Regions from separate parts of the Citrobacter sp. LST-B2 genome, predicted to be linked through region 3. Evidence: predicted binding sites of a transcription regulator. Region 3 holds the regulator's gene; each other region holds the start of a gene.
What was found. The regulator CRP, encoded in region 3, controls carbon source genes, mostly activating them, when cyclic AMP is high. The targets are predictions, from matches to a motif close to ATGTGANNNNNNTCACAT.

Region 1: udp (uridine phosphorylase) is a predicted target of CRP. The motif match lies at 7,633-7,650, and genes of this name have one in related genera.
Region 2: ACQ0PY_RS16445 (YfcZ/YiiS family protein) is a predicted target of CRP. The motif match lies at 2,344-2,361, and genes of this name have one in related genera.

The regions. Positions count from the first base shown of each region.
Region 1 is NZ_CP192598.1:4,959,031-4,969,851, reverse strand. It holds gene rhtB (homoserine/homoserine lactone efflux protein) at 1-253, opposite strand, end outside; gene pldB (lysophospholipase L2) at 490-1,512, shown strand; gene yigL (sugar/pyridoxal phosphate phosphatase YigL) at 1,521-2,321, shown strand; gene bioP (biotin transporter) at 2,402-3,301, shown strand; gene metR (HTH-type transcriptional regulator MetR) at 3,189-4,142, opposite strand; gene metE (5-methyltetrahydropteroyltriglutamate--homocysteine S-methyltransferase) at 4,378-6,639, shown strand; gene ACQ0PY_RS23865 (dienelactone hydrolase family protein) at 6,706-7,515, opposite strand; gene udp (uridine phosphorylase) at 7,776-8,537, shown strand; gene rmuC (DNA recombination protein RmuC) at 8,691-10,118, shown strand; gene ubiE (bifunctional demethylmenaquinone methyltransferase/2-methoxy-6-polyprenyl-1,4-benzoquinol methylase UbiE) at 10,213-10,821, shown strand, end outside.
Region 2 is NZ_CP192598.1:3,399,400-3,410,220, forward strand. It holds gene fadJ (fatty acid oxidation complex subunit alpha FadJ) at 1-463, opposite strand, end outside; gene fadI (acetyl-CoA C-acyltransferase FadI) at 463-1,773, opposite strand; gene ACQ0PY_RS16445 (YfcZ/YiiS family protein) at 1,954-2,238, opposite strand; gene fadL (long-chain fatty acid transporter FadL) at 2,612-3,952, shown strand; gene mlaA (phospholipid-binding lipoprotein MlaA) at 4,014-4,769, opposite strand; gene ACQ0PY_RS16460 (formate/nitrite transporter family protein) at 5,060-6,001, shown strand; tRNA gene ACQ0PY_RS16465 (tRNA-Arg) at 6,077-6,151, shown strand; gene preA (NAD-dependent dihydropyrimidine dehydrogenase subunit PreA) at 6,189-7,424, opposite strand; gene ACQ0PY_RS16475 (NAD(P)-dependent oxidoreductase) at 7,418-8,659, opposite strand; gene ACQ0PY_RS16480 (nucleoside deaminase) at 9,122-10,000, shown strand; gene ACQ0PY_RS16485 (DUF1062 domain-containing protein) at 10,117-10,728, opposite strand.
Region 3 is NZ_CP192598.1:429,988-440,808, reverse strand. It holds gene kefB (glutathione-regulated potassium-efflux system protein KefB) at 1-346, opposite strand, end outside; gene kefG (glutathione-regulated potassium-efflux system ancillary protein KefG) at 346-897, opposite strand; gene ACQ0PY_RS02010 (ABC transporter ATP-binding protein) at 1,034-2,935, shown strand; gene ACQ0PY_RS02005 (hydrolase) at 2,941-3,957, shown strand; gene ACQ0PY_RS02000 (YheU family protein) at 3,960-4,178, shown strand; gene ACQ0PY_RS01995 (phosphoribulokinase) at 4,233-5,102, shown strand; gene ACQ0PY_RS01990 (OsmC family protein) at 5,202-5,606, opposite strand; gene crp (cAMP-activated global transcriptional regulator CRP) at 5,914-6,546, shown strand; gene ACQ0PY_RS01980 (YccS/YhfK family putative transporter) at 6,598-8,685, shown strand; gene argD (bifunctional acetylornithine/succinyldiaminopimelate transaminase) at 8,753-9,970, opposite strand; gene pabA (aminodeoxychorismate synthase component 2) at 10,056-10,619, opposite strand; gene ACQ0PY_RS01965 (putative adenosine monophosphate-protein transferase Fic) at 10,651-10,821, opposite strand, start outside.

The sequences.
Region 1 (10,821 bases), 570 kb from region 3:
AAATCAGATAGGCCGCGCCCGCCCATTTCAGCACCTCAAAGGCGATGACGGAGCGTGAAAACAGCGTGCCCAGACCGACGCCGACCAGCACGATATGAATGCCCAGTCCGGCCTGTAACCCGGCAATCGACGCCACTGCGCCGCGATAGCCGTGATTAAGGGAAGTCGTCATGGTATTGATGGCGCCGGAACCGGGCGAAAGGCTCAAAATTATGGATGTCAGCAGGTAGGCGAACCACCATTCAAAAGTCATGAGAAACTCCCTGATTGCACTTTAAATACACTAAATAATTCGAGTTGCACAAAGGCGGCGACGCAGCGAAATCCCAGGCGCGTACAGGGAGTACATGACGGGGATGAGCGAGGAAAGCCAGCGCATCTGCAGCTTGAAGTATGACGGGTATATGCCACAATACGCTACTGTTGCGGTGTTGTGTCAGACATGATTAAAAAAACGATTTTTACCTGGTAAACGAGGCTGGATACCCGATGTTTCAGCAGCAAAAAGACTGGGAAACGAGAGAAAACGCGTTTGCGGCTTTTTCCATGGGGCCGCTGACAGACTTCTGGCGTCAGCGCGAGGAAGCGGAATTGACCGGCGTCGGTCGTGTGCCGGTGCGGTTTGTCCGGTTTCGCGCAGCGCATAACGATCGTGTCATTGTCATCTGTCCGGGGCGAATTGAAAGCTATGTAAAGTACGCTGAGCTGGCGTATGACCTGTTTCATCTGGGCTTTGATGTCCTCATTATTGACCATCGCGGTCAGGGGCGTTCCGGGCGTATGCTATCGGATCCTAATCGCGGACATGTCGACAATTTCAACGACTATGTTGATGATTTATCGGCGTTCTGGGGACAAGAAGTGCAGCCGGGACCGTGGCGTAAACGTTATATTCTGGCACACTCGATGGGCGGGGCGATTGCGACGCTGTTTTTGCAGCGCCATCCGCATCAGTGCGATGCGATCGCGCTCTGCGCGCCAATGTTTGGTATTGTGATGCGTTTGCCGGACTGGATGGTACGCCATATCCTCGACTGGGCCGAAGGTCATCAGCGTATCCGGGAAGGGTATGCGATCGGCACCGGACGCTGGCGGGCATTGCCCTTTGGCATGAATTTATTAACGCACAGTCGACAACGCTATCGGCGTAATTTACGTTTTTATGCCGATGAGCCGCAGCTGCGCGTCGGCGGCCCAACCTTTCACTGGGTACGGGAAGGCATCCTGGCGGCTGAACAGGTGCTGGCAGGCGCGGGCGATGACGCCACGCCAACTCTGCTGATTCAGGCTGAAGAAGAGCGTGTGGTGGATAACCGCATGCACGAACGTTTTTGTGAACTCCGCGCCGCAGCGGGCCATCCTGTCGAAGGGGGGCATCCGCTGGTCATTAAAGGCGCTTACCATGAGATCCTTTTTGAAAAGGACGCTATGCGCTCAGTTGCGCTTCAGGCTATCGTTGATTTTTTCAACAAGCATAACTCATCAGCGGAAACCGCTTTGCTCAGAGGTTGAATTTTTATATGTATCAGATTGTTGCGTCTGATTTAGATGGCACACTGCTTTCTCCCGACCATACCCTATCCCCCTACGCGAAAGAGACATTGAAGCTGCTGACCGCACGCGGCGTTAACTTTGTCTTTGCGACCGGTCGACATCATGTCGATGTGGGGCAGATTCGCGATAATCTGGAGATTAAGTGCTATATGATTACCTCCAACGGCGCGCGTGTGCATGATATGGATGGCAATCTGGTGTTTACCCATAATCTGGACCGCGATATTGCCAGCGATCTGTTTGGGGTGGTGAACGCGAACCCGGATATCATCACTAACGTCTATCGCGATGACGAATGGTTTATGAACCGCCATCGTCCGGATGAAATGCGATTTTTCAAAGAGGCGGTGTTCCATTACTCGCTGTTTGAACCGGGTTTACTGGAGCCGGAAGGCGTCAGCAAAGTGTTCTTCACCAGTCATTCTCATGACGTCCTGCTGCCGCTGGAACAGGCTATTAATGCGCGCTGGGGCGATCGGGTGAACGTGAGCTTCTCCACGCTCACCTGTCTGGAAGTGATGGCGGGCGGCGTGTCGAAAGGCCATGCGCTGGAGGCGGTCGCCAACGCGATGGGTTACAGCCTCAAAGACTGCATCGCCTTTGGCGACGGGATGAACGACGCTGAAATGCTGTCAATGGCAGGCAAAGGCTGCATTATGGCCGGGGCGCATCAACGCCTGAAGGATCTGCATCCGGAACTGGAAGTGATCGGCTCTAATATCGACGATGCGGTGCCGCATTATCTGCGCGATCTCTTCTTACGCTAAGATGAATGCTGATTAATTAATCAGTTGTCAACTTAACTCTCCGCTACAATGGATACTCCATATTCTACGAGATATCCATTGTGGCGTTACTGATCATTACCACGATCCTGTGGGCTTTCTCCTTCAGCCTGTTCGGGGAATACCTTGCCGGGCACGTCGATAGCTACTTTGCCGTGTTGGTTCGGGTCGGTCTGGCGGCGCTGGTATTCCTGCCTTTCCTGTGTACGCGCGGGCACAGCCTGAAAACTATCGGGCTTTATATGCTGGTGGGAGCCATGCAGCTTGGCATCATGTATATGCTGAGTTTCCACGCTTATCTCTATCTGACTGTCTCTGAACTGCTGCTGTTTACCGTGTTGACGCCGCTCTATATCACGCTGATTTACGATCTGATGAGTAAACGGCGGCTGCGCTGGGGGTATGCGTTTAGCGCGCTGCTGGCGGTGATTGGCGCAGGGATTATTCGTTATGACCAGGTGACCGATCACTTCTGGACTGGTCTGCTGCTGGTACAGCTTTCCAACATCAGTTTTGCCATCGGGATGGTGGGCTATAAACGCCTGATGGAGACGCGCCCGATGCCCCAGCATAACGCCTTTGCATGGTTTTACATCGGCGCATTTCTGGTGGCGGTAGTTGCCTGGTTCTTGTTGGGCAATGCGCAGAAAATGCCGGAAACCACGCTCCAGTGGGGAATTCTGGTGTTCCTGGGCGTGGCCGCTTCAGGCATCGGCTACTTTATGTGGAACTACGGCGCGACACAGGTTGATGCGGGGACGCTGGGTATTATGAACAATATGCATGTGCCCGCAGGGCTGCTGGTCAACCTGGCTATCTGGCACCAACAGCCTCACTGGCCAAGTTTTATTACTGGTGCGATGGTGATATTGGCTTCACTGTGGGTGCATCGAAAGTGGGTCGCTCCGCGCTCCGAACAAACGGCAGATGATCGCAGGCGTGATTGCGCGCCGATCGAATAAACGCCTCAGTCACCGGCTGGCGCTGCTCGCCATCACGCACGGCGGCGTACAGGCGGCTCCATAAGCCCTCTCCCAGGGTTCTGGTCACCACCAGACCCTGGCGTTCAAAACTCTCCACGACCCAGTGCGGCAGGGCAGCAATGCCCATGTTTGCCGCCACCATCTGAATCAACAGCAGAGTATTATCCACGCTTTTCAGTGACGGGCTGACCCCTGCGGGCTGAAGAAAATGACGCCAGACGTCCAGTCGACTGCGTTGTACCGGATAGATCAGCAGCGTTTCGCTGGCTAAATCTTCCGGGGTGATCTGCGTTTTGCTGGTCAGCGGATGCTCGGGTGCCAGCACCAGGCGAACTTCAAAATCAAACATCGGAGAATAATGCAGCCCGCTGCGCGGCAGAATGTCAGAGGTCATCACCAGATCGAGCTCGTCCTGCTGGAGCGCCGGTTGGGGGTCAAACGTCACGCCGGATTTAAAATCCATCTCCACCTGCGGCCATTTGGCGCGGAAGTTTTCCAGCGCCGGGGTCAACCACTGAATACAGCTATGGCACTCAATGGCGATACGCAGACGGGTTTGTTGTGGTTCGTTGCAGGCCTGCAACGCGCGGTTAATTTGTGGCAGAACCTGACTGGCCAGTTGCAACAGGATCTCACCCTGTGGGGTGAAACGCAGCGGCTGACTTTTACGTATGAATAGCCGAAAGCCAAGGCGCTGTTCCAGATCGCTGAACTGGTGAGACAGGGCGGATTGGGTCTGATGCAGCGTCGCCGCGGCGGCTGCCAGTGACCCGGTATTCCGCAACGCCTGGAGCGTTTTCAGGTGTTTAATCTCGATCATGAAAGTCCTTCACTTCGGCATGAACAAATTGCGCTTGAGGAATATACAGTAACTGTCAAATATGGATGTGTAAACATCCAGACGTCCAAAATCCTTCGTATTTTAAATTTATGGTGCGTTGGCTGCGTTTCCCCGCCCTGGTTACTTACTGATGTAAGCTCCCGGGGATGAGCAAACTTGCCACCTTCCCTGAATTAAAAATCCATAGGATTTACATATAATTAGAGGAAGTAAAATGACAATACTGAATCACACCCTCGGTTTCCCTCGTGTTGGCCTGCGTCGCGAGCTGAAAAAAGCGCAAGAGGGCTACTGGGCGGGTAATGTGACCCGTGAAGAACTGCTGGCGGTGGGCCGCGAACTGCGGGCGCGTCACTGGGATCAGCAAAAGCAGGCAGGTATCGATCTACTGCCGGTCGGCGATTTTGCCTGGTACGACCATGTTCTGACCACCAGCCTGCTGCTCGGTAACGTCCCGGCGCGTCATCAGAACAAAGATGGTTCCGTCGATATCGACACCCTGTTCCGCATTGGTCGCGGTCGTGCGCCGACCGGCGAACCGGCTGCGGCGGCAGAAATGACCAAATGGTTTAACACCAACTATCACTATATGGTGCCGGAGTTCGTTAAGGGTCAGCAGTTCAAACTGACCTGGACACAACTGCTGGATGAAGTAGACGAAGCGCTGGCGCTGGGTCACAAGGTGAAACCTGTGCTGCTCGGCCCGGTCACTTACCTGTGGCTGGGCAAAGTAAAGGGCGAGTCGTTCGATCGCCTGAGCCTGCTGAAAGACATTCTGCCGGTTTACCAGCAGGTGCTGGCGGAACTGGCAAAACGCGGCATCGAGTGGGTGCAGATCGACGAACCCGCGCTGGTGCTGGAACTGCCGCAGACGTGGCTGAACGCCTTCAAACCGGCCTACGATGCGCTTTCCGGGCAGGTGAAACTGCTGCTGACCACCTACTTTGAAGGTGTAACGCCTAACCTTGATACCATTGCCGCGCTGCCGGTACAGGGACTCCACGTTGACCTGGTCCACGGTAAAGATGACGTGACAGCGCTGCACAAACGCCTGCCGACTGACTGGCTGCTGTCTGCCGGTCTGGTCAATGGACGCAACGTCTGGCGTGCCGATCTGACAGAAAAATATGCCCAGATTAAAGATATCGTAGGCCTTCGCGATCTGTGGGTGGCCTCGTCCTGCTCATTGCTGCACAGCCCGATCGACCTGAGCGTTGAAACGCGTCTGGATGCGGAAGTGAAGAGCTGGTTTGCCTTCGCCCTGCAAAAGTGTGGTGAACTGACGCTGCTGCGCGATGCGCTGAACAGCGGCGATACCGCCGCCATCGCCGAATGGAGCGCACCGATTCAGGCGCGTCGCCACTCGACCCGTGTGCACAATGCAGCAGTGGAAAAACGTCTGGCGGCCATCACCGCGCAGGACAGCCAGCGGGCGAACCCGTACGAAGTGCGCGCTGAAGCTCAGCGTGCGCGCTTCAACCTGCCTGCATGGCCGACGACCACTATCGGTTCTTTCCCGCAGACTACTGAAATCCGCGGCCTGCGTCTGGACTTCAAAAAAGGTCAGCTTGATGCTAACAACTATCGCACTGGCATCGCGGAGCATATTAAGCAAGCGATTGTTGAGCAGGAACGCTTAGGCCTGGACGTGCTGGTCCACGGTGAAGCCGAGCGTAACGACATGGTGGAATATTTCGGTGAGCACCTCGATGGTTTTGTTTTCACCCAGAATGGCTGGGTGCAGAGTTACGGCTCTCGCTGCGTGAAACCGCCGGTGGTGATCGGCGACGTCAGCCGTCCAGAAGCGATCACCGTAGAATGGGCGAAGTATGCTCAGTCGCTGACTGACAAACCGGTAAAAGGCATGCTGACCGGCCCGGTGACCATTCTCTGCTGGTCCTTCCCGCGTGAAGACGTCACCCGCGAAACCATCGCCAAACAGATCGCGCTGGCACTGCGTGATGAGGTGGCGGATCTGGAAGCGGCAGGCATTGGCATCATTCAGATTGATGAACCCGCACTACGCGAAGGGCTGCCGTTGCGTCGTAGCGACTGGGCGGCTTATCTGGCGTGGGGCGTGGAAGCGTTCCGTATCAACGCGGCGGTGGCGAAAGATGATACCCAGATCCACACCCACATGTGTTACTGCGAGTTTAACGACATCATGGATTCTATTGCCGCGCTGGATGCTGACGTGATCACCATTGAGACCTCACGTTCCGACATGGAGCTTCTGGAGTCGTTCGAAGAGTTCGACTATCCGAACGAAATCGGACCGGGCGTGTATGACATTCACTCGCCGAATGTCCCGAGCGTAGAGTGGATTGAGGCGCTGTTGCAAAAAGCGGCACAACGTATCCCGGCTGAACGCCTGTGGGTGAACCCGGACTGTGGCCTGAAAACCCGCGGTTGGCCGGAAACCCGCGCCGCGCTGGCGAACATGGTGAAAGCCGCGCAGAATCTGCGTCAGGCGTGATCTTCCTGGGCCCGGTAAGGCGAAGTCGCCACCGGGCCTGTTGTCGGGGGGCGGTTCAGACCTGCGTTATTTCTTACTTCCGTACTGTGCAAACCACGCCAGCATTCTTTGCCAGCCGTCTTTGGCAGATTCTTCGTGATAGCTCGAGCGGTAGTCGGCATTGAAGGCATGACCGGCATCAGGATAGACAACAATCTCCGTATTGGCGTTAGCGGCGCGTAAGGCCTGGCGCATGGTCTCCACGCTCTCCTGTGAAATACTGTTATCCTGACCGCCGTACAGACCCAGCACCGGGGCGTTCAGATCGGTCGCCACATCGACAGGATGTTTCGGCGAATTCAACGACTTATCGCCAACCAACTTCCCATACCAGGCTACAGCGGCTTTCAGTTGCGGGTTATGCGCCGCGTACAGCCACGTAATACGTCCGCCCCAACAAAAGCCAGTGATCATCAGACGATGAACATCGCCACCGTTGCGGGACGCCCAACTGGCGACGTGATCCAGATCGGCCAGAACCTGAGAATCCGGCACTTTCGCCACCAGACCGCTCAATAGCGTGGGAATATCGGCGAAATCATTGGGATCGCCTTCGCGGAAGTAGAGTTCTGGCGCGATAGCCAAATAGCCGTCCAGCGCCAGACGACGGCAGATGTCGCGGATATGTTCATGCACGCCAAAGATTTCCTGCACTACAATGACCACAGGCAGTGGGCCATCGCTCTTTTTCGGCCGGGCGTGAAACGCCGGCATCTCGTCCCCCTGAGAAGGGATTGACGTAAAACCCGCGACGATGGCGTCGTCCGGGGTATGCACTGAGGTAGAGGCAATAGGGGATGCTGCAGGTGCAAAACCGGTTTGTGGTGTTGATGTCATGGTATTCTCCGTACCCTTAGAAAAATAGCGCACTATTAACTATAGACAGCCTTTAACCATTCACACTGCCTCAAACGGCTCGCTTTTTGTGCAAAGAAAGAGAAAGTTGGGCTATTGATGTGATGTTGATCACTTTTTGTAGGTAAATTCATGCAAATGAATTGCATCATGGTGATAGCGGTCACGAAAATATCTTAAGTCCTTCGGTAAAGTGTCTTTTTGCTTCTTCTGACAAAAACCGAATCACAGAGGAGTTTTATATGTCCAGGTCTGACGTTTTTCATCTCGGCCTCACCAAGAACGATTTACAAGGGGCTACGCTGGCTATCGTCCCTGGCGATCCGGAACGTGTAGAAAAGATCGCCGCGCTGATGGAGAAGCCGGTTAAACTGGCATCTCACCGTGAATTCACTACCTGGCGCGCAGAGCTGGACGGTAAAGCCGTCATCGTCTGCTCGACCGGTATCGGCGGCCCATCAACTTCTATAGCGGTGGAAGAATTGGCTCAGTTGGGCATTCGTACTTTCCTGCGTATTGGCACCACGGGGGCCATTCAGCCGCATATCAATGTCGGCGATGTTCTGGTCACCACGGCGTCCGTTCGTCTGGATGGTGCGAGCCTGCACTTTGCGCCGATGGAGTATCCGGCAGTCGCTGACTTTGAATGCACCACCGCGCTGGTTGAAGCGGCAAAATCCATCGGTGCCACAACTCACGTGGGCGTAACTGCATCTTCTGACACCTTCTACCCAGGCCAGGAACGTTACGACACTTTCTCCGGTCGCGTAGTACGTCGTTTCAAAGGCTCCATGGAAGAGTGGCAGTCAATGGGCGTGATGAACTACGAAATGGAGTCCGCCACGCTGCTGACCATGTGTGCAAGCCAGGGCCTGCGCGCCGGGATGGTTGCGGGGGTAATCGTCAACCGCACCCAGCAAGAGATCCCGAATGCGGAGACGATGAAACAAACTGAAAGCCATGCGGTGAAAATCGTGGTGGAAGCGGCACGTCGTCTCATCTAATTCTCTTCTCTTCCGTAAACAAGGCCGACGCGTTCGGCCTTTTGCTTTTACGCGATTATTTGCGTACCGCCTCGCAGGAAAGTTCTTTAAAACTGGACGTTTATACAGCACAATTCTATTTTGTGCGGGTGATGTATGGCGTCGGGAGGCATTTTGGATATCTCAATCATCATTTATGCGGTTATTGCGCTGGTGGGCATTGCGCTTGGCTGGCTGATAGCCAGCTATCAGCATGCGCAACAGAAAGCCGAACAATTCGCTGAACGTGAAGAGATGGTTGCGGCATTAAGTGCTGCCAAACAACAGCTTGCCCAAAGTGAACACTGGCGTGATGAGTGCGAGTTGCTCAATAACGAATTACGTAGCCTGCGCAGCATTAACACCTCGCTGGAAGCGGATCTGCGTGAAGTGACCACGCGAATGGAAGCCACACAGCAGCATGCGGAAGATAAAATTCGCCAGATGATCAACAGCGAGCAGCGTCTGAGCGAACAGTTTGAAAACCTGGCAAACCGAATCTTTGAGCAAAGCAATCGCCGGGTTGATGAGCAAAACCGACAGAGCCTGAATGGTCTGCTGACGCCGCTGCGTGAACAACTGGACGGTTTCCGTCGCCAGGTTCAGGACAGCTTTGGTCAGGAAGCGCGAGAACGTCACACCCTGGCGCATGAAATTCGCAATCTCCAACAGCTTAATGCACAAATGGCCCAGGAAGCGGTCAACCTGACGCGTGCACTAAAAGGCGATAATAAAACGCAGGGGAACTGGGGCGAAGTCGTACTCACCCGTGTGCTGGAAGCATCCGGACTGCGTGAAGGTTATGAGTACGAAACGCAGGTCAGTATCGAGAATGACGTTCGTTCCCGCATGCAGCCCGACGTAATTGTACGTTTACCGCAGGGAAAAGATGTGGTGATCGACGCCAAAATGACGCTGGTGGCCTATGAGCGCTATTTTAATGCGGAAGACGATTACACCCGCGAAAGCGCGCTTCAGGAACACATTGCTTCGGTGCGTAACCATATTCGCCTGTTGGGACGTAAGGACTACCAGCAACTTCCGGGGCTGCGCACGCTGGATTACGTGCTGATGTTTATTCCGGTGGAGCCCGCGTTTCTGTTAGCGCTCGACCGACAGCCCGAACTGATTACTGAAGCGCTTAAAAACAATATTATGCTGGTCAGTCCCACGACATTACTGGTGGCGTTGCGAACCATTGCGAATCTTTGGCGTTACGAACATCAAAGCCGTAATGCGCAACAGATTGCGGACCGTGCGAGTAAGCTCTATGACAAGATGCGGCTGTTTGTCGACGATATGTCCTCCATCGGACAGAGTCTGGACAAAGCGCAGGATAACTATCGTCAGGCGATGAAAAAGCTGTCGTCGGGGCGCGGCAACGTGCTGGCACAGGCCGAAGCGTTTCGCGGCTTAGGGGTAGAAATTAAGCGCGAGATTAACCCTGAACTGGCGGAACAGGCCACAACGCAGGATGAAGAGTATCGGTTGCGATCGGTACCTGAAGAGCAGGAAGATGCATCTTATTCCGACGATGACGGGATAAAGCAGCAATCGAATTAGTCCGTTCGGAGTAACCCGGACGGGCAGAAGGGTAGGGCAATGCGCCCCAATCTGTTACACTTCTCGAACAATTTTTTGATGAGCAGGCACTGAGATGGTGGATAATTCACAAGAAACGACGCACTTTGGTTTTCAGACTGTCGCTAAAGAGCATAAAGCGGACATGGTGGCCCACGTTTTTCATTCTGTGGCATCAAAATATGATGTTATGAATGATTTGATGTCTTTTGGCATCCATCGTTTGTGGAAGCGCTTCACCATCGACTGTAGCGGCGTCCGCCGTGGTCAGACAGTACTGGATTTAGCCGGGGGAACCGGCGATCTGACGGCTAAATTCTCCCGTCTGGTCGGGGAGACCGGCAAGGTGATTCTGGCTGACATCAATGACTCAATGCTCAAAATGGGTCGTGAAAAGCTGCGCAATATCGGCGTGATTGGCAACGTAGAATATGTTCAGGCCAATGCGGAAGCGCTGCCGTTCCCGGACAATACGTTTGACTGCATCACTATTTCCTTCGGTTTGCGTAACGTCACGGACAAAGACAAAGCCCTGCGCTCGATGTTCCGTGTCCTGAAGCCAGGTGGTCGTCTGCTGGTGCTGGAATTCTCTAAACCGATTATCGAGCCACTGAGCAAAGCGTACGACGCCTACTCGTTCCATATCCTGCCGCGTATCGGTTCAATGGTCGCCAATGATGCCGAT
Region 2 (10,821 bases), 2.1 Mb from region 3:
GCCGTTGGGTACCGCCCGACCCCGGCAGCAGCCCGAGTTGCACTTCCGGTAAACCGAGTACGGTTTTTGCATCGTCCGTGCAAACGCGAGTATGACAGGCCAGCGCCAGTTCAAGTCCGCCACCCAGGCAAGCGCCGTGAATGGCGGCCACCACCGGAATCGGCAGCGCGTTAATCTCGGCCATCAGTTGCTGCCCCTGTCGCGCCAGCGTTTCTGCTTCCTGGGCGCTTTTGCAGCGGCCAATCATATTGATATCCGCCCCGGCAATAAAATTGTCCGCTTTTGCAGAAATAATGACGACGCCGCGAATCGCCTTGTTCTCGCGAATCTGTTTAAGAATGATGCGTACCTGCGAGGCAAACTCCGCCTTAAGGGTATTCATCTTTTCTCCGGGGACATCAACAGAGATGACCGCGACGTTGTCCAGACGCACGTTAAGCGTAAAAGCCGATGTCATTTCCATTATTCCGCCTCCAGAACCATTGCCGCACCCAGCCCACCCGCTGCGCAGGCGGTGACCAGGCCAAAGCCGCCACCACGACGACGTAATTCGTGCAGCGTTTGCGTGATCATCCTCGCGCCCGTCGCGGCAAATGGATGTCCAAAGGCAATTGAACCGCCAAGTACGTTAAATTTGCTGTCATCCACTTCGCCAGTGGCATGGCTTCGACCGAGCACCTCGCGGGCAAAACGCTCACTGCCAAGTAACTGGAGATTGGCAAGCGTCTGCGCGGCAAAGGCTTCGTGCATATCGAAAAGCGTCAGATCGGCCATTGTGATGCCCGCACGTTCCAGCGCCAGCGGCGTAGACCAGGCCGGACCCAGCAGCATATCCTGCCAGACATCGATCGCGGTAAACGCGTAGCTGCGCAGATAGCCGAGCGGAACCAGCCCCAACTCTTTCGCTCGAGATTCCGTCATCAGGATGACTGCCGCCGCGCCATCGGTCAGCGGAGTGCTGTTTGCCGCCGTAACGCTGCCATGCTTGCGGTCAAATGCCGGACGCAGTCTGGCGTAATCTGCCAGCGTGGAGTTGCCGCGAATATTGTTATCTTCAGACAGGGGCTCTTTAAAAGGCGGTGTGTAAGTGGTCATGACTTCATCGGCGAGCTTACCTTCTGCCCACGCCAGGGCGGCCCGCTGATGAGAACGATGCGCCAGGGCATCCTGTTGTTCACGGGTAATCCCGTAGGTTTTCGCCATCTGCTCAGCGGTATCGCCCATTCGCAGACCGGTTGAGTATTCCGCCACAGCAGGCGGGACGGGCATCAGATCGCGCAAGCGCAGACGGGAAAAGAGTTTCAGACGCTGCCCCATCGTGCGGGCTTTGTTGACATCGACCAGCACCCGCGCCAGTTTTTTGCTGACGCCAATGGGCAGCACCGAAGATGAATCAGCCCCACCGGCGATACCCGCACGAATGGTGCCGGCCATCAGGCTTTCTGCGACGTTAGCCACTGCCTGAAAACTGGTTGCACAGGCACGACTGACGCTGTAGGCATCGGTATGCACATTCATCCCGGTCCCGAGCACAATTTCACGCGCGATGTTCGGCGCTTCCGGCATCTGTACCACCTGGCCAAAAACCAGTTGTTCAATCACATCAGCAGGGATTTCACTGCGTGCAAGCAGTTCGCCAACCACCATTTTGCCGAGATCGACGGCGGGAATGCCATGATATGCGGTCGCCTGACGGGCAAAAGGCGTACGTAATCCGCTCACGATGGCGATGCGATCGCCCTGACGGGTGACCAGCGGTAATGCCTGACTCATAACACTCCCCTGTAAAAAATAAATAAGTGGTCTGACCTGATCATAGTCTTAACCAATTTTTTACATTTAGCCAAGCGGAGCGCAAAGAAAGTGAGAGCTACGACACAGTGAATAATCACTGCCTGAAACGAAAATGCCCCGGGGAAAACTCACCGGGGCATCAGAAACAACGAGGCGGGATTAACGCAGACCCAGCTGGAAAATCAGGGTTTCGGCTTCGCAGGCGAAGACAAAATCGATATCCAGCCGCACGCCGTCAGACTCTTCAGTGAAGGTCGAGGTGATTTTGCACGGTTCAGATTCCACGCTACGGGCTTTTTCGGTCAGCGCCGCCAGCGTCTCTTCAGCCTCTGCGCGGTTAGCGAACACGCGGCTGTATGATGCGGTGCAATCGGAGTTGTCCATGATGGTACCAACATCCATACAGCAGCAAACCGGGGTTTCATCAGCACTGCATTTACTCATTGTAGATTTCCTCTGTATTTCGCACCCAGGGTGCCAGATAAACGATGGGGATATTTTACGCCCCCCACATTCACCTCTCCAGTTGTTAATTGTGCGAAATGCGATAAGTGACCGAAATCACAATTAAAAATGATCTAAAACAAATTTCACCTAAAAGGGTGAGTGCGCAAACCGTCAATTTTGCCAGCTGGATCGCGTTTTTAAGATCACAATTGAAAAAAGTTATAAACATACTTGCAACATTTCAGCTGGTCAGACCTATACTCACGCCACTGGTCTGATTTCTATGTTGTACCACAGACCCTACACTTCGCGCTCCTGTTACACCATGTAACATAGTTTGTATAAAAATAAATCAATTGAGGTTATGGTCATGAGCCAGAAAACCCTGTTAACAAAGTCTGCTCTCGCAGTCGCAGTGGCAATTATCTCCACCCAGGCCTGGTCTGCAGGCTTTCAGTTAAACGAATTTTCTTCCTCTGGCCTCGGCCGGGCCTATTCGGGTGAAGGCGCTATCGCAGACGATGCAGGTAACGTCAGCCGTAACCCAGCGCTGATCACAATGTTCGATCGCCCGACGTTCTCTGCGGGTGCGGTCTATATCGATCCGGACGTCAACATCAGCGGACGCTCTCCGTCTGGCCGTAGCCTTGATGCCGATAACATCGCGCCAACGGCATGGGTGCCAAACGCACACTTTGTTGCGCCAATTAACGATCAGTTCGGTTGGGGGGCATCAATTACCTCTAACTACGGTCTGGCAACAGAGTTCAACGATACCTACGCAGGCGGTTCTGTTGGCGGTACCACCGACCTCGAAACCATGAACCTCAACTTAAGCGGCGCCTATCGCTTAGACGATGCCTGGAGCTTCGGTCTTGGTCTGAACGCCGTTTATGCGCGTGCGAAAATCGAACGCTTCGCCGGTGACCTGGGGCAACTGGTCGCCGGTCAGGTGATGAACTCTCCAGCCGGACAAACGCCGCAGGGTCAGCAACTGGCTGCCACCGCAAATGGCATCCCAAGCGATACCAAAATTGCTCATCTGAATGGTAACCAATGGGGCTTCGGCTGGAACGCCGGGATCCTGTATGAACTGGATAAAAACAACCGCTACGCGTTGACCTACCGTTCTGAAGTCAAAATTGACTTTAAAGGTAATTACAGCAGCGATCTGCCTCCGGCGATCAACAACTACAACCTGGGTATCCCGACCGCTACCGGCGGCGCCACTCAGTCAGGTTACCTGACGCTTAACCTGCCAGAAATGTGGGAAGTGTCCGGTTATAACCGCGTAGCGCCGCAGTGGGCTATCCACTACAGCCTGGCCTATACCAGCTGGAGTCAGTTCCAGGAGCTGAAAGCAAAATCCACCAGTGGTGATACGCTGTTCCAGAAACATGAAGGCTTTAAAGACGCTTACCGCATCGCACTGGGAACCACCTACTACTACGATGATAACTGGACGTTCCGTACCGGTATCGCCTTCGATGATAGCCCGGTTCCATCACAAAACCGCTCTATCTCGATTCCGGATCAAGACCGCTTCTGGCTGAGCGCCGGTACCACCTACGCCTTCAATAAAGATGCGTCTGTGGACGTTGGTGTCTCTTACATGCACGGTCAGAGCGTTAAGATTAACGAAGGTCCGTACCAGTTCGAGTCTGAAGGTAAAGCCTGGCTGTTCGGTACCAACTTCAACTACGCATTCTGATTTCTTGCAGATGTAAAAAAGGTGAGCTTTTTAGCTCACCTTTTTATTTGCTCAATCTGGCTTACTCGGAATCGATCTCTTTGAGTTCATCCTGAATCGCCTGCGCGTTCGGGTTTTCCTGCGGCTTGAGCTTGCCGCCATCAGCGATAAAATCATGACGCTGGAAGTAAGCTTCACGAACCATAATGTAGGGATCGGAAGACTGACGCAGCAGACCATCGGAATCCAGCAACTGGGCACGGGTTTCAATCCCTTCAACCGTCCATTTACCGATAGACATCGGCCAGGTCAGCCAGGAGAGCACCGGATATAACGTATCCGCCATATCGCCGCCATCATCACGGATCGTCCAGCTACCATAGAACGGTAAGTGCACGTAAGGACCGTAACCTACGCCATAGTGACCTAAAGTGCTGCCGAAGCGATGCGGTTCAACACGCTGCAGTTTCGGGTTCGCCATACCGGCGACGTCAATAAAGCCCCCCATCCCCAGGATCGTGTTGAGGAAGAAGCGGGTGAAATGCACCATCCCCTGATACGGATCGCCCTGCAGGAAATAGTTCACCATCACCGCCGGCTCTTCCAGGTTGCCAGTGAAGTTGCTCAGACCATTACGGGCAGGCTGCGGAACATAATCACGCCATGCGACGGCCACCGGTCGAACGATATACGGATCCAACACATTAAAGTTGAAGTTGTACATGGTGCGGTTGAACCCTTCAAGCGGGTCTGAACGCCCCTGCTGTTCTGTGCCGGAACTCGCACACCCCACCAGCAGTGTGGTTCCCAGCGCAAGCGCCGACAGGCGAAGCTTCATAAATGTCTCCCTGTTAATTATGGCTATCGCTGATTGCCATCCATGACGGAACGCTATCGTATCCGCCTGTAAAGGTGTGAGCGATTGTAACAGTACGTCAAACGATGTCTATATCACCGAACTTGTTGATTTGATCATAGCCTGGTCACACCAGAATCGTCGCGCTTCTATTTTAGCGGGATGAAGAAAAACAAACGTTACCATTTTTGCGTTTTCAGAACATGTCCTGACGGGAGCAGGCTAAAAACCGCTACGCTTTAACGTGTCAGTGCTCATACCGGAGACGAATAATGGTCGATCATGAAAACGACAAATTAGATAAACATAGCGACGAGCTTGCCGTCGAAAGTGAAGAAAAACAGGATGGGAAGAAGATAGAACTGGATGAGGATCGCCTCCCCTCGCGGGCGATGGCGATTCATGAGCATATTCGTCAGGACGGGGAGAAAGAGCTGGAACGGGACGCGATGGCATTGCTGTGGTCTGCCATCGCCGCCGGGCTTTCGATGGGGGCTTCGCTGCTGGCAAAAGGGATCTTCCACGTTGAACTGGAGGGGGTACCCGGCAGTTTCTTGCTGGAGAATCTCGGCTATACCTTTGGCTTTATCATCGTCATCATGGCTCGTCAGCAGTTGTTCACTGAAAACACCGTCACCGCCGTGCTGCCCGTCATGCAGAATCCGACGCTCAGTAACGCGGGCCTGTTGATGCGACTGTGGGGTATCGTACTGCTGGGGAACGTGCTGGGCACCGGCGTCGCGGCGTGGGCCTTTGAATACATGCCCATTTTCAACGAAGAGACCCGCGATGCGTTCGTGAAGATCGGCATGGACGTGATGAAAAATTCACCTACGGAGATGTTTGCCAATGCCATTATTTCCGGCTGGCTGATTGCCACCATGGTCTGGATGTTCCCGGCGGCGGGTGCAGCGAAAATTGTGGTGATCATCCTGATGACGTGGCTGATTGCGTTAGGCGATACCACCCACATCGTCGTCGGGTCGGTCGAAATTCTCTATCTGGTATTTAACGGCACGCTGCACTGGAGCGACTTCCTCTGGCCGTTTGCCTTACCCACGCTTGCCGGAAACATTTGCGGCGGCACCTTTATCTTTGCCCTGATGAGCCACGCGCAGATCCGCAACGATATGAGCAACGCCCGCAAAGAAGAAGCCAGAATCGCGGCACAAAAAAGAGACAATGCGCAGAAAAAGGAGGAAAAACAGTCCTGAATGGCGACGGTTTGAACAGTCAGGCGGTCACTCTCTTACCGGGGCAAACAAAAACCGGTATACTCGTGCCGCCTCGTCCCCTTAGTTAAATGGATATAACGAGCCCCTCCTAAGGGCTAGTTGCAGGTTCGATTCCTGCAGGGGACACCATCCGGCCCACCGTGGCGAGCCGGAAAACGTCCAGGCGTTAAAGGGTGACCGAATGCGCTTTTTCGCCGGGTTTGAATACTACCTCTCCGAGGCTGATACACGCGACCGGGCAAACATGGCCGCACAGCAGGCAGCCGACGCATTTTTCGGTATTGCAGTGCGGGGTCCGCGTCTGTTCGTTCCACTCCATCGCCTGATGACCACCGTCGAAGCAGGAAATGTAGCAACGACCGCAGCCGACGCATTTTTCCTGATTAATATGCGGGTAAACGATATAACTGCGGTCGAGATCTTCTGCCGGAACGATATTGGCATTTGCCAGCCCCACCATCTCATCCAGCGAGTCGAAACCCTGATCGTTAAGATAGTGCGACAAGCCGCTGATCATATCTTCAACAATGCGATAACCGTACTGCATAATGCCGGTTGTCACCTGAAGTGTTGCGGCGCCCAGCAGCAAGAACTCGGCAGCATCTTCCCAGGTTTCAATTCCACCGATACCGCTAATCGGAAAATCTTTCAGCTCAGGATGGGTGCGTAGCTGCTGAATGAAGCGCAGGGCAATCGGTTTCACCGCTTTACCTGAATAGCCCGAAATACTGGATTTGCCATTGACGACTGGCAGACCCAATTTACGCTTGAGGTCAATATTGGTAATTGACTTGACGGTGTTGATGGCGGCAATACCATCGGCACCACCGCGTTTCGCCGCCAGCGCAACCTCGCACATATCGCCGATATTGGGCGTCATTTTAGCGAGCATCGGCAGAGAAGAGCCGCGTTTCACCGCCTGGCAATATTTCTCCACCAGTTCAGGACTTTGCCCCACATCGCTCCCCATGGCGTGAGAGGTCATCTGCGGACAGGAGAAGTTGCATTCAATCATATCCGCGCCAGCCTCTTCGACCAGACGCGCCAGATCCTGCCACTGCTGCTCATTTTCCCCCATGATCGAGGCGATCAGCACCTTATCCGGGTAATCTTGTTTGAGCCGACGAATCGCCGCAAGATTTTCTGCCAGCGGGTGCTCAGCAATCTGCTCCATGTTTTTAAAGCCGATAAACCCGGTGTCTTCTTTAATCAGATGGTCGAAGCGGGGAGAAACTTCGTTGGCGATAAAGAAACCGATGGTTTTAAAAACGATGCCGCCCCAGCCGCTATCGTAGGCTTTAGCGCACATCTCATAGCAATTGCCGACCGGGGAAGAAGAGAGGCAGAACGGATTGGGAAACTTCACGCCGCAGAAGGTAATAGAGAGATCTTTGGTTAGCATGATGACGCCTCCTCTAAATAGTGATGAATGGCTTGAGCGGCTTCTTTCCCGGTTTTAACGGCATACACCACGGTTTTATCTCCCTGGACGATATCGCCAGCGGCGAACAGTCCCGGAACTGCAGTCTGGTAATGTTGAGTGTCGACGGTATTGCGTTGTACCCGAATGCCGGAGAAGGCTTCCAGCCCGGCATGCTGACCGACGGCGAGGATAATTTTTTCTGCGGTCAGAGATAGCTCGCCAGGCAGGCGCACGTGCCTGAAGGTGACCTTATTTCCGTCAACTGCCGTTGGCGTAAAGCCATCAATGATAGAGACGCCCAGCGCCTGGGTGGTGGTGAACTCTTTTTCACTGGCCGGGAACTCCGCAAGCTCTTCACGCGCCACGCAGGTAACCGATTCACAGCCGAGAATTTTGAGCGTACTGGCCACGTCCATGGCGACATCGCCGCCGCCAATCACCAGCGCGCTTTGCGGCACGGATATGCCACCCGCCTTGCCACGCGCGCGTTTTAAAAAGTCGACGGCGATTTCTGCCGTCCCCGCGTCATTAAACAACGGCAGCGACATGCCTTTTGACAGGCCGACCGTCAGCAGGACAGCGCGATATTCAGCTTTGAGCGCCTCCAGCGTGACAGTGTTGCCAATCTCGCAGCCACAGCGGATTGTCACCCCCATTTCCGTAATACGCGCAATTTCAGCGTCCAGCACCGATTGCGGCAGACGGAATTCAGGAATGCCGTGGCGCAACCAACCGCCGGGTTGGGCCATTTTTTCGAACACAGTGACGTCATAGCCCAGATTGCACAACGTGACACTGGCCTGCAAGCCGGCAGGGCCCGCCCCCACGATGGCAACTTTGCCCTTATCTTTACGACCTGGCTGATAAATCTGCATCTGCGTTTGTCGTTCAAAGTCGGTGACAAACCGTTGCAAACGGGCAATATCGATAGGTTTATCAATTCCGGAACGGGAACAGCCGTGCTGGCAGAGTTTTTCCGTGGGACATACCCGGGCGCAGACGGCGCCAAGCGCGTTATTTTCTCTAATGGTTTCGGCCGCGCCCTTAAAGTTACGGAAATAAACAGAGCGGATAAATTTCCCCGGGTCTGTTTCCGCCGGACAGGATCGGCTGCACGGTGCGTCGTGACACAGCAAACAGCGGGAAGCTTCTTTGATAGCCAACAAGGGCGTGAAGCCAGGAATCAGTTCATCAAGGTAGTCTCGTTGCGACATATGCCATTCCTTAATAATAAGTTTACGTAAGGCAAACTGAGTACAAATAGCTACTTATGAGGCTAGGCTTATGACTGAATGGATGTTGTGAAAGCATTCACAGATAACCAGATAAAAAGTATGGAATTACAGCGACCGCAGGAATAGATAAGATGCGAATAGAAACTATTTTTGTAATAAGAACGCATTAATTGTGTTTTGCAAAAAAAGACGGTTGCGAAAAAACGCGCAGCCGTTTGGCACGGCGTCAGTCGTTCCGGGAATACTGATGTTTTTATTCGGCGGCATCGCACAGGGGATCGGCGCGTTTATGCAGAAATCTCTTTTCAAATAAATAATGAGTCACCAAACCTTACGTAAATAACGCTTTTTTGTGTGGCAGTAAATTCTGTTATTGTTCCTTGCCAGCGGAATAACGGCGGTGTAATAATTCATAAAAATACGCCACGGAATAAATAACTTATGGATGATATTATTCAACTTGAATCCTATATGCGCCACGCCATTCGTGAAGCGGAAGAAAGTCTGCGTGAAGGAAATAAAGGTTTTGGCGCAGTCATCATCAAGGATGGGGAAATCATTGCCTCTGCGCATGATGGTGAGGAAACAGAATCAGACCCGACATCGCACGCGGAAATTAATGCCATTAAACTCGCCGGGAAAAAGATCGGCAAAGATTTATCCGGTTGTCTTCTTCTCTCAACCAGTGAACCTTGTCCGATGTGTGCCTTCGCCATTGCGTGGTCAGGTATCAAAGAGATAGCCTTTGGATACTCTATTCAGGATGCGCTGGCCCAGGGGCGGCGGCGGATTTTATTCCTCTGTACTGAAGCGTTTGATAAAGCAGGAATGGATATTACCGTACATAAAGGTATTCTTCAGCGAGAATGCGCAACTCTTTATCGCGCGGATGTTCGAAATGAAATCAATAGACTACGTTCGGCGACCGATGACGATCTTAGGGCGCTGAATGCCGATTCCATTGCGCGTCGAACGGCCTGGTTCTGTGAGAATAGCGCGATACTGCGTGCTGAACACAGCAATCTGTTAGAAGCGGCCCATCGCTTGCTGGTAAGTCGATTTCACACCACAGTTGATGAAATGCCTGTGGTGGCGAGAAGTGAAAAACAGATCACGTTCCATTCCATGAATTTCTGTCCAACGCTGGAGGCGTGCAAAATATTACGTCTGGATACACGGCACGTGTGTAAACTCCTGAATGAAGATTCCACAAACAGGCTGGTCAAAAATATTGACCGCAGACTTCGCTTCTCGCGGAATTACGCGAATCTGCGTCCCTATACGCCTTTTTGCGAAGAATTTATCTCACTTGAAGATTGATATTTCAGGAGAAATTGTCCGTAAAATAAAAAGACCTCATCACGGAAACGCGATATCCCTCGCAGGATTGACTCGTTGGACGGTGACGCCCGCCATACTGGCGGGCGTCGTCTGGTTTAGCGTTTCACTCCGATGTGTATTTTTCGGGTCGCGTAGAACGCGTCGGGGCTCATCCAAAACTCATACGCCATATCATGAATTTTGCGATTTTTTAGCTCACGCAGCGTAATGCCGCGAATCTTCCCTTCTGCAATCCGTCGCGCGACCTCCCCCGTACTGAGTCGTAACTGCTTTTTCATCACCGACAACAGACTGACCTGAAAGGCGGTCGTTAAGTGGATAGTGACCTTCACCTGTTGATGCCGGGCAAGCGTCATCCGCCACTGTTCGCGAACAGCAAACTCCGGGCTACCGGAAAGCTCAGCATTATTTCGCTTCAAAACCTGGCGATCGTGAGCGAAAAACAGGATCGCGCTTGCGTCATTGCCAACGATCCGCGCAAAAAGATCGCGGTCAATACGGCTGACAGGGAGTCGAGAGAACAGATTGATATTCCAGGTATAATCGCAATGAAGGCACTTATAGATGCTCCAGACATCAAGCAGCTTCTTTTGCGAATTCATTCTGAAAGCCCCGGAAGGGATGAAATCGCGTTTGATATTGCAGGCAGGACAGCGCTTCGCAATGCGCTGATATCCCACGGGACTGACAGTCCATGTGACGTGCATGTTGACCCTTTTTTAACCCATACAAAAACGGATTCGTCCTGGACGAACCATGAATTTTGCTATGCGAAAAATATTTGAAGATATTTTTCAGTG
Region 3 (10,821 bases):
CCGCAGGCCACGAGAAATCGGTCAACATTAGCAGTCCGGCCAACAGCGCCGCACTCAGCAGAACCTGCGCCGCACCCACGCCAAAGATAGAACGCCGAAGCTGCCAGAGCTTCGACGGGTTCAGCTCCAGCCCAATAATAAACATCAGAAACACGACGCCGAGTTCAGAGAAGTGGAGAATCTCATCTACGTCGCTGATGAACCCCAGCCCCCACGGACCAATAGCAATCCCCGCAAGCAAATAGCCCAATACCGCGCCAATCCCCAGCCGCGATGCCAAAGGCACCGCAGCCACCGCCGCGAAGAGAAACAGCACTCCTGCCAGCATTAAATCGGAACCTTCCATCAGCGGCCTCCCACAGGAACGGGATGAGCAAGCCAGTCGCCATACGCTTTTGCATGGCTTTCCAGCTCCTGCGCGCTTTGTCGTCTGGCCCAGTAGATAATAATGGGACTCAACCAGTGCATCCGGCACATCCCTGCCGTCAGTTCGAATGGCCGTAGTACATCGCTCATCGGATAGCGATTCAGCGCGTCATAGCGATAGGCGCTCTCCGGTTCCCCGGTTGTTATCACGCTCCGCCAGTACTTTCCCGCTAACTGATTTCCCCCGGGGCCGCTGGCAAAGCCACGGCTCAATACGCGGTCCAGCCACTCTTTCAGCAACGCCGGACAGCTATAGGTGTACAGCGGATGCTGAAACACGATCACGTCATGCTCACGCAGTAGCGCCTGCTCATGCGGGATATCGATAAAAAAATCAGGATAGTGCGCGTAGAGATCGTGCACCGTAACGTTGCTGAGCTGCGTGGCCGGCTTAAGCAGTACCCGGTTAGCCACCGAGTCCTGAGATTCCGGATGGGCATACAGCAGCAAGACCTTTGCTGGCTGAGACATCATCCCCCTCCCGGTTTATTTCTGTTTTTGTGTATCGTCGTCGTTTTGGGCTACCATTGCGGCCCGGTGCGGAAAATGGCCCACACCTTACATTATCATAATGATAAATTAACATAGTCTGAACATACGGCGCCTTATGATTGTTTTCTCCTCGTTACAAATTCGTCGCGGCGTGCGCGTCTTACTGGACAATGCCACTGCCACCATCAATCCGGGCCAGAAAGTGGGCCTGGTGGGTAAGAACGGCTGCGGGAAATCTACCCTGCTGGCATTGCTGAAAAATGAAATCAGCGCAGATGCCGGCGGTTTTAGCTTTCCCGGTAGCTGGCAGCTGGCGTGGGTGAATCAGGAAACACCAGCTCTGCCCCAGCCCGCGCTGGAATATGTTATTGACGGTGACCGCGAATATCGTCAACTGGAAGCCCAGTTGCATGACGCTAACGAACGTAACGACGGACACGCCATTGCCACCGTCCACGGCAAGCTGGATGCCATCGACGCCTGGACCGTACGCTCCCGTGCAGCCAGCCTGTTGCATGGTCTCGGTTTCTCTAATGAACAACTGGAACGTCCAGTCAGCGACTTTTCCGGCGGCTGGCGTATGCGTCTCAACCTGGCTCAGGCGCTGATTTGTCGCTCCGATCTCCTCCTGCTCGATGAACCAACCAACCACCTCGATCTGGATGCGGTTATCTGGCTGGAAAAATGGCTAAAGAGCTATCAGGGCACTCTGATTCTGATCTCTCACGACCGTGATTTCCTCGATCCGGTTGTGGATAAAATCATTCATATCGAACAGCAAACGATGTTCGAGTACACCGGCAACTACAGCGCGTTTGAAATTCAGCGTGCCACGCGTCTGGCCCAGCAACAGGCGATGCATGAAAGCCAGCAGGAGCGCGTGGCGCATCTGCAAAGCTATATCGATCGCTTCCGCGCCAAAGCCACGAAAGCAAAACAGGCACAGAGCCGTATTAAGATGCTGGAACGCATGGAGCTGATTGCCCCGGCGCATGTCGATAACCCGTTCCATTTCAGCTTCCGCGCGCCGGAAAGCCTGCCGAATCCGCTCTTGAAGATGGAGAAAGTGAGCGCCGGTTACGGCGAACGCATCATTCTGGATTCAATCAAACTGAACCTGGTGCCAGGATCGCGTATTGGTTTGCTGGGACGTAACGGTGCGGGTAAATCCACGCTCATTAAACTGTTGGCGGGCGAACTCGCGCCGGTGAGCGGTGAAATTGGCCTGGCAAAAGGCATTAAGCTCGGGTATTTCGCCCAGCATCAACTTGAGTATTTGCGCGCGGATGAGTCGCCGTTGCAGCATCTGGTGCGACTGGCGCCACAAGAACTGGAACAGAAACTACGCGATTACCTGGGTGGCTTCGGCTTTCAGGGCGATAAAGTCAGCGAAGAGACGCGTCGTTTCTCCGGCGGTGAAAAAGCGCGACTGGTGCTGGCGCTGATCGTCTGGCAGCGTCCGAACCTGTTGCTGCTCGATGAACCGACTAACCACCTTGATCTCGACATGCGCCAGGCATTAACCGAAGCGCTGATTGAATTTGAAGGCGCGCTGGTGGTCGTATCGCACGACCGCCATTTGCTGCGCTCCACAACCGACGATCTGTATCTGGTGCATGACCGCAAGGTCGAGCCGTTCGATGGCGATCTGGAAGATTATCAGCAGTGGCTGAGCGATGTGCAGAAGCAGGAAGGCCAGTCCGACGAGACGCCAAAAGAGAACATCAACAGCGCGCAAGCGCGTAAAGATCAGAAGCGTCGGGAAGCTGAACTGCGGACGCAAACCCAGCCGCTGCGTAAAGAGATCGCCCGTCTGGAAAAAGAGATGGAGAAGCTGAACGCACAGCTGGCGCAGGCAGAAGAGAAGCTGGGTGACAGCGAACTTTACGACCAGAGCCGCAAAGCCGAGCTGACGGAATGTCTGCAACAGCAGGCCAGCGCCAAAGCCGGGCTGGAAGCGTGCGAACTGGCCTGGCTGGACGCCCAGGAACAGCTTGAGCAGATGCTGAGCGAGTAACGGTGATGACACACGTAATCCTTCACGACCCAGAGATGCCAAATGGCAGCAGTGACGAATTTCGCCCGATGCGCGGTATCAGTAACTGCCATCTACAGACCATGTTGCCGCGTTTGATCCGCCGAAAGGTGAATTTCGACGCCCACTGGCAGCGTCTGGAATTGCCCGACGGCGACTTTGTCGATCTGGCATGGAGTGAAGATCCGCATCAGGCGAAGCACAAGCCGCGCCTGGTGGTCTTTCATGGTCTGGAAGGCAGCCTGAACAGTCCGTACGCACATGGCCTGATTGAAGCGGCAAAGAATCGTGGCTGGCTTGGCGTGGTGATGCACTTTCGCGGTTGCAGCGGCGAACCGAATCGCCTGAACCGTATTTATCACTCCGGTGAAACCGAAGACGGAACCTGGTTCTTAGGCTGGTTGCAGCGGGAATTTGGCCACGCGCCGACGGCCGCCGTAGGCTATTCGCTCGGCGGAAATATGTTGGCATGCCTGCTGGCTAAAGAAGGGAAAAACATCCCGCTTGATGCGGCGGTCATTGTCTCGGCTCCCTTTGTACTGGAAGCATGCAGCTATCATATGGATAAAGGCTTTTCCCGTATTTATCAGCGCTATCTGCTCAACCTGCTGAAAGCTAACGCATCGCGCAAGCTGGCGGCTTATCCAGGCTCGCTGCCGGTGAGCCTGGCGCAGTTGAAGTCCCTGCGCCGGATCCGTGAGTTTGACGATCTGATCACTGCCAAAATTCACGGCTTCGCCGATGCTATCGACTACTATCGTCAGTGCAGTGCCATGCCCTTGCTCAGCGACATCGCCATTCCGACGCTGATCATTCACGCGAAAGACGACCCGTTTATGGATCATCATGTGATCCCCAAAGCAGAAGATTTACCGCCGCAGGTGGAATATCAGTTAACCGAACATGGCGGGCACGTTGGATTTATTGGCGGGACGCTACGTCGGCCAGAAATGTGGCTGGAATCGCGCATCCCTGACTGGCTGACACCGTATCTGGAGGTCTAATCATGCAAATCCCCTGGCAGGACCTTTCCCCCGAGACGCTGGACAATCTGATCGAAAGCTTTGTGTTGCGCGAAGGTACCGATTATGGTGAACATGAACGTACCCTTGAACAAAAAGTCGCCGACGTCAAACGCCAGTTACAGTGTGGCGAAGCGGTGCTGGTGTGGTCTGAGTTGCACGAAACCGTCAATATCATGCCGCGCAAGCAATTTCGCGAATAACCCGCACGCTATCGGCCGACTATAATAAAAAATCAATTTATTGATGGAGTTAACATGTCTGCCAAACATCCGGTGATTGCGGTAACAGGATCCAGCGGCGCGGGGACCACCACCACCAGCCTCGCGTTCCGTAAAATTTTTGCGCAGCTCAACCTGCGCGCAGCCGAGGTGGAAGGCGACAGTTTTCACCGCTATACCCGTCCGGAAATGGATATGGCGATCCGCAAAGCACGCGACGCCGGACGCCACATCAGCTATTTTGGCCCCGACGCCAATGACTTCGGTCTACTGGAGCAGACGTTTATCGAGTACGGTCAGACGGGCAAAGGCCAGTCGCGTAAATATCTGCATACCTATGATGAAGCCGTGCCATGGAATCAGGTACCGGGGACGTTTACCCCGTGGCAACCCCTGCCGGAACCCACTGACGTATTGTTCTATGAAGGCCTGCACGGCGGCGTCGTCACGCCCCAGCATGAGGTCGCAAGACATGTTGATCTCCTGGTCGGCGTGGTCCCCATCGTTAACCTGGAGTGGATCCAGAAGCTTATCCGCGACACCAGCGAACGAGGCCATTCTCGTGAGGCGGTGATGGATTCGGTGGTGCGTTCGATGGACGACTATATCAACTACATCACGCCGCAGTTCTCCCGCACCCACATTAACTTCCAGCGCGTTCCCACCGTCGACACCTCGAACCCATTCGCGGCCAAAGGCATTCCGTCACTGGATGAGAGCTTTGTCGTGATTCATTTCCGTAATCTGGAAGGAATCGATTTCCCCTGGTTGCTGGCGATGCTGCAGGGGTCATTCATTTCCCACATCAATACATTGGTGGTACCCGGCGGCAAAATGGGGCTGGCAATGGAACTCATCATGTTGCCGCTGGTGCAGCGACTGATGGAAGGCAAGAAGATCGAATAAACGATGGGAAGTGCGCGATGGCGCTACGCTTATCGAGCCTACAAATCAGGGATCTGTAGGCCGGACCAGGCGCTAGCCGCCATCCGGCGACAGGAAAAATTACGCCGCAATCACTTCATATGAATGGGTAATGTTGACCGCTTTTCCCAGCATCAGCGCCACAGAGCAGTACTTCTCCGCTGACAGGTCGACCGCACGCGAAACGGCGGCATCTTTCAGATCGTTACCGGTGACAATAAAGTGCAGATTGATGTGGGTGAACAGGCGTGGCGCCTCTTCGCGACGTTCTGACGTCAGTTTCACTTCGCAGTTCGTCACATCCTGACGGCCTTTTTGCAGGATAGAAACCACGTCAATGGCGCTGCAACCGCCCGCTGCCATCAACACCATTTCCATCGGGCTCGGCGCTTTATCACCAGAGTTACCGTCCATCAAAATCTGGTGTCCGGAAGCCGACTCACCAAGGAAGGTTAACCCCTCAACCCATTTAACACGCGCTTGCATATTTTTTAACTCCAGTGCGTCAATTTTCCTGACAGATTACGCGTACATAACATTTCTCGCAACGGAAGGCGACCTCCGTCATGCTGAAGCGAGACACCAGGAGACACACGGCTAAAGCTATGCTAAAACAGTCAGGATGCTACAGTAATACATTGATGTACTGCATGTATGCAGAGGACTTCACATTAAAGGCTGCAGTGAGTTTTTGACAGCCTCTTCCCAGGACGCGGGAAGCACATTTTTGCAACCCCAGAGACAGCGGCATTTTTTGGCTCTGGAGACAGCTTATAACAGAGGATAATCGCGCATGGTGCTTGGCAAACCGCAAACAGACCCGACACTTGAATGGTTCTTGTCTCATTGCCACATTCATAAGTACCCGTCCAAGAGCACGCTGATTCACCAGGGTGAAAAAGCAGAAACGTTGTACTACATCGTTAAGGGCTCAGTGGCAGTGTTGATTAAGGATGAGGAAGGCAAAGAAATGATCCTTTCTTATCTGAATCAGGGTGATTTTATTGGCGAACTGGGCCTGTTTGAAGAAGGCCAGGAACGTAGCGCATGGGTTCGGGCGAAAACAGCGTGTGAAGTGGCTGAAATTTCTTACAAGAAATTCCGTCAGTTGATCCAGGTGAACCCGGATATTCTGATGCGCCTCTCTTCCCAAATGGCTCGCCGTCTGCAAGTCACTTCAGAGAAAGTCGGTAACCTGGCCTTCCTCGACGTGACCGGTCGTATCGCCCAGACTCTGCTGAATCTGGCGAAACAACCTGATGCGATGACTCACCCGGACGGCATGCAGATCAAAATCACTCGCCAGGAGATTGGCCAGATCGTTGGCTGCTCTCGCGAAACCGTTGGTCGTATTCTGAAGATGCTGGAAGATCAGAACCTGATCTCCGCTCACGGTAAAACGATCGTCGTTTACGGCACTCGTTAATCTCATCGGAAATGACGCGCTACCCGCTAGCGCGTCATTTTTGTTTTGCCAATGTGGCGCAGACTGATTTATCACCCAGAAATCAATTATGCACTACGTCAAACGCTGGTGCTCTGTTTGCCCGTGGCCGTCGGACTGATCATCGGGCAGTTACATCTGGGCCTGCTCTTCTCTCTCGTTCCCGCCTGCTGCAACATTGCCGGGCTTGATACTCCGCACAAACGCTTTTTCAAACGTCTGATTATCGGTGCGTCGCTGTTTGCCGGCTGTAGCCTGATCATGCAGCTACTGCTGGCGCAAGCGGTGCCGTTACCCCTGATCCTGACCGGCCTGACGCTCACGCTCGGCGTCACCGCTGAATTGAGCTCCCTTCACGCGCGTTTGCTTCCGGCCTCGCTGATCGCGGCGATTTTCACACTGAGCCTGGCAGGAAATATGCCGGTCTGGGAACCGCTGCTGATCTACGCGCTGGGCACGCTGTGGTATGGCTTGTTTAACTGGTTCTGGTTCTGGCTCTGGCGCGAACAGCCGCTGCGCGAGTCGCTGAGCCTGCTGTACCGGGAACTGGCGGATTACTGCGAAGCGAAATACAGCATGCTGACCCAGCATACCGACCCGGAAAAAGCCCTGCCGCCGCTTCTGGTGCGCCAGCAGAAGGCCGTCGACCTCATCACCCAGTGCTATCAGCAGATGCACATGCTGTCGGCGCATCACAATAATGACTATAAGCGGATGCTGCGCGCCTTTCAGGAAGCGCTGGATCTGCAGGAACATATCTCCGTCAGTTTGCATCAACCGGAAGAGGTGCAAAAGCTGGTCGAGCGCAGTCACGCGGAGCAGGTGATACGCTGGACGGCGCAAACGGTCGCCGCTCGCCTGCGCGTACTGGCGGATGACATTCTGTATCACCGGCTGCCGACGCGGTTCACCATGCAAAAGCAGATTGGCGCGCTGGAAAAAATTGCTCATCAGCATCCGGATAACCCCGTCGGGCAGTTCTGTTACTGGCACTTCAGCCGTATCGCCCGCGTACTGCGCACCCAGCGACCATTGTACGCCCGCGATCTGATGGCCGATAAGCAGCGTCGGCTACCGCTGCTGCCGGCGTTGAAAAACTACCTCTCGCTGAAATCTCCGGCGCTCCGCAGCGCCGGGCGGATCAGCGTCATGCTCAGTATCGCCAGTCTGATGGGAACCGCGCTGCATCTGCCGAAGCCTTACTGGATCCTGATGACGGTGCTGTTTGTGACACAAAACGGTTACGGCGCCACCCGCGTGCGTATTCTGCACCGTTCGGCGGGAACGCTGGTGGGGCTGATTATCGCAGGCGTAACACTGCACTTTCATATTCCTGAAGGATATACGCTGGCGCTGATGCTGGTGATCACCCTGGTCAGCTATCTGACCATCCGCAAAAACTACGGCTGGGCGACCGTGGGATTTACCGTCACGGCGGTGTACACCCTGCAACTCCTGACGCTGGACGGCGAACAGTTCATCATTCCGCGATTTGTCGACACGGTGATAGGCTGCCTGATTGCGTTTGGCGGCACCGTTTGGTTATGGCCACAATGGCAGAGCGGACTGTTGCGTAAAAACGCCCATGATGCGCTGGAGGCCGATCAGGAAGCTATTCGTCTGATTCTGAGTGACGATCCGCAGGCCACACCGCTGGCTTATCAGCGTATGCGCGTCAATCAGGCGCACAACACGCTGTTTAACTCACTGAATCAGGCGATGCAGGAGCCAGGCTTTAACACGCACTATCTGGCGGACATGAAGCTGTGGGTGACGCACAGTCAGTTTATCGTCGAACATATCAATGCCATGACCACGCTGGCGCGTGAGCATACGATGCTGACGCCGGAACTGGCGCAGCGATATCTGCAATCGTGCGAAATTGCCATCCAACGCTGTCAGCAGCGGCTGGAATACGACGGGCCGGGCAGTTCGGGGGATGTGAATATTCTGGAAGCGCCCGAAGCGCTCACCCACGGCCCCTTAAGCACGCTGGAACAGCATCTGCAACGCGTGCTGGGGCACCTGAACACGATGCATACTATCTCGTCTGTCGCATGGCGTCAGCGGCCGCACCATGGGATCTGGCTCAGCCGCCGGTTACGGGATATGCGGGGTTAACACGGATTGCCGGATACGCGCGTTATCAGCACCAGGCCTGATAAACGCCGCGCCGTCAGGCACACCGTTAACCGATAACCTTCGCCACAGCCTGTGCAAAACGCTGCATCCCTTCGTCGATATCCGCCTCTTCCACCACCAGCGATGGGGCAAAGCGCATCACATCAGGACCGGCATTCAACACCATCACACCCGCGTCGGCTGCCGCATAGAGGAAATCACGCGCACGCCCTTTGTATTGTGATTTCAGCTCGGCCCCAATCAACAGCCCCATACCGCGAATATCGCTGAACACGTGGTACTGCTCATCAATCTGCTGCAGATGTTGAACGAATCTCTGGCGTTTTGCACTCACGCCTCCCAGAACCTCTGGCGTGTTGATGATGTCGAACGCGGCTTCCGCCACCGCGCAGGCCAGCGGGTTACCGCCGTAGGTCGAACCATGAGAGCCGACATGAAACGCCGAGGCGATTTCCTGCGTCGTCAATACCGCGCTCACCGGGAAGCCGCCGCCCAGCGCTTTCGCGCTGGTGAGGATATCCGGCGTCACGCCATAGTGCATATAGGCAAACAGATCGCCGGTACGCCCCATTCCGCTTTGTACTTCATCAAACACCAGCAATGCCTGGTGCTCGTCGCAGAGCTCGCGCAGCCCTTGCAGGAACTCCGGCGTCGCGGCCAGAACGCCACCTTCTCCCTGTACCGGCTCAACCACCACCGCGCAGGTATGGTCATCCATCACCGCTTTCACCGCATGGAGATCGTTAAACGGTACATGGATGATATCCGCCGGTTTCGGCCCAAAGCCATCGGAATACTTCGGCTGACCGCCCACCGTGACGGTAAACAACGAGCGACCGTGGAACGCGTTATGAAAGGCAATGATTTTGGTTTTGAACGGGCTATGGCGCACGCAGGCGTAATGACGCGCCAACTTGAACGCCGTTTCGTTGGCTTCTGTTCCCGAGTTCATAAACAGCACGCGCTCGGCAAAGGTGGCATCGATTATTTTCCGTCCCAGACGCAGCGCGGGTTCGTTGGTGAAGACGTTACTGGTATGCCAGAGCGTTTCGCCCTGCGCTTTTAACGCATCGACCAGTACAGGATGGCAATGCCCCAGCGCGGTCACCGCAATTCCGCCCGCGAAATCAACATAGTCTTTGCCCTGCTGATCCCAGATCCGGCTGCCTTTGCCTTTTACCGGAATAAATTCCGCCGGTGCATAAATCGGCAGAATGACTTCATCGAAAGTTGCCCGGGTTACTGCCGTTTGTTCAGTTGCCATCTCATGCCCATCCAGTTATGCAAAAATGAATGTGAAAATATAATCACAAAATATGCATAAAAAATCACAGGATAGCAATCACAAATCACCGATTGAGGAAATTTTCCAGCAATTGATGTCCCTGCTCGCTGAGAATACTCTCCGGGTGGAACTGCACCCCTTCCAGATCCCACATCGTATGGCGAATCCCCATAATTTCCTGTGTTTCGCTCCAGGCGGTCACCTCAAAGCAGTCTGGCAGTGTGGTGGGGTCGATGATGAGCGAGTGATAGCGGGTGACGGTAAGCGGGTTAGTTACCCCCTGAAACACGCCCTGTCCCGTATGGTGGATGGGCGACGTTTTTCCGTGCATCACTTTTTCGGCGCGTACGATCGTTGCGCCAAAAGCCTGCGCCATCGCCTGATGCCCCAGGCAGACACCCAGTATCGGCAAACGTCCGGCATAGTGGCGAATCACCTCCAGCGAAATTCCGGCATCATCCGGGGTGCAGGGACCGGGCGAAATGACGATTTTTTGCGGCTGTAGCGCATCGATCTGCGACAGCGTCAATTCATCATTGCGCTTAACCTGCACGTCAGCGCCCAGCTCACAAAAATACTGGTAGAGGTTCCAGGTGAAAGAATCGTAGTTATCGATAAGCAGGATCATGGCGGCTCCGGTCGAGGAAAACCGCGCTATTCTACTCAGTTTCCTCGGCTTCGCTTACCCCTTTACGAAATATCGCCTGCAATGCGCTAAGGTCGCCCATCGCCCCTTCCTGATTCGCCCGACGCCACTCCGCCACCGGCACATCTGCCCAGTGAAGAAGATACCCCGCATGAATAGCCAGCTGTTCGAAGAAAATCCGCTG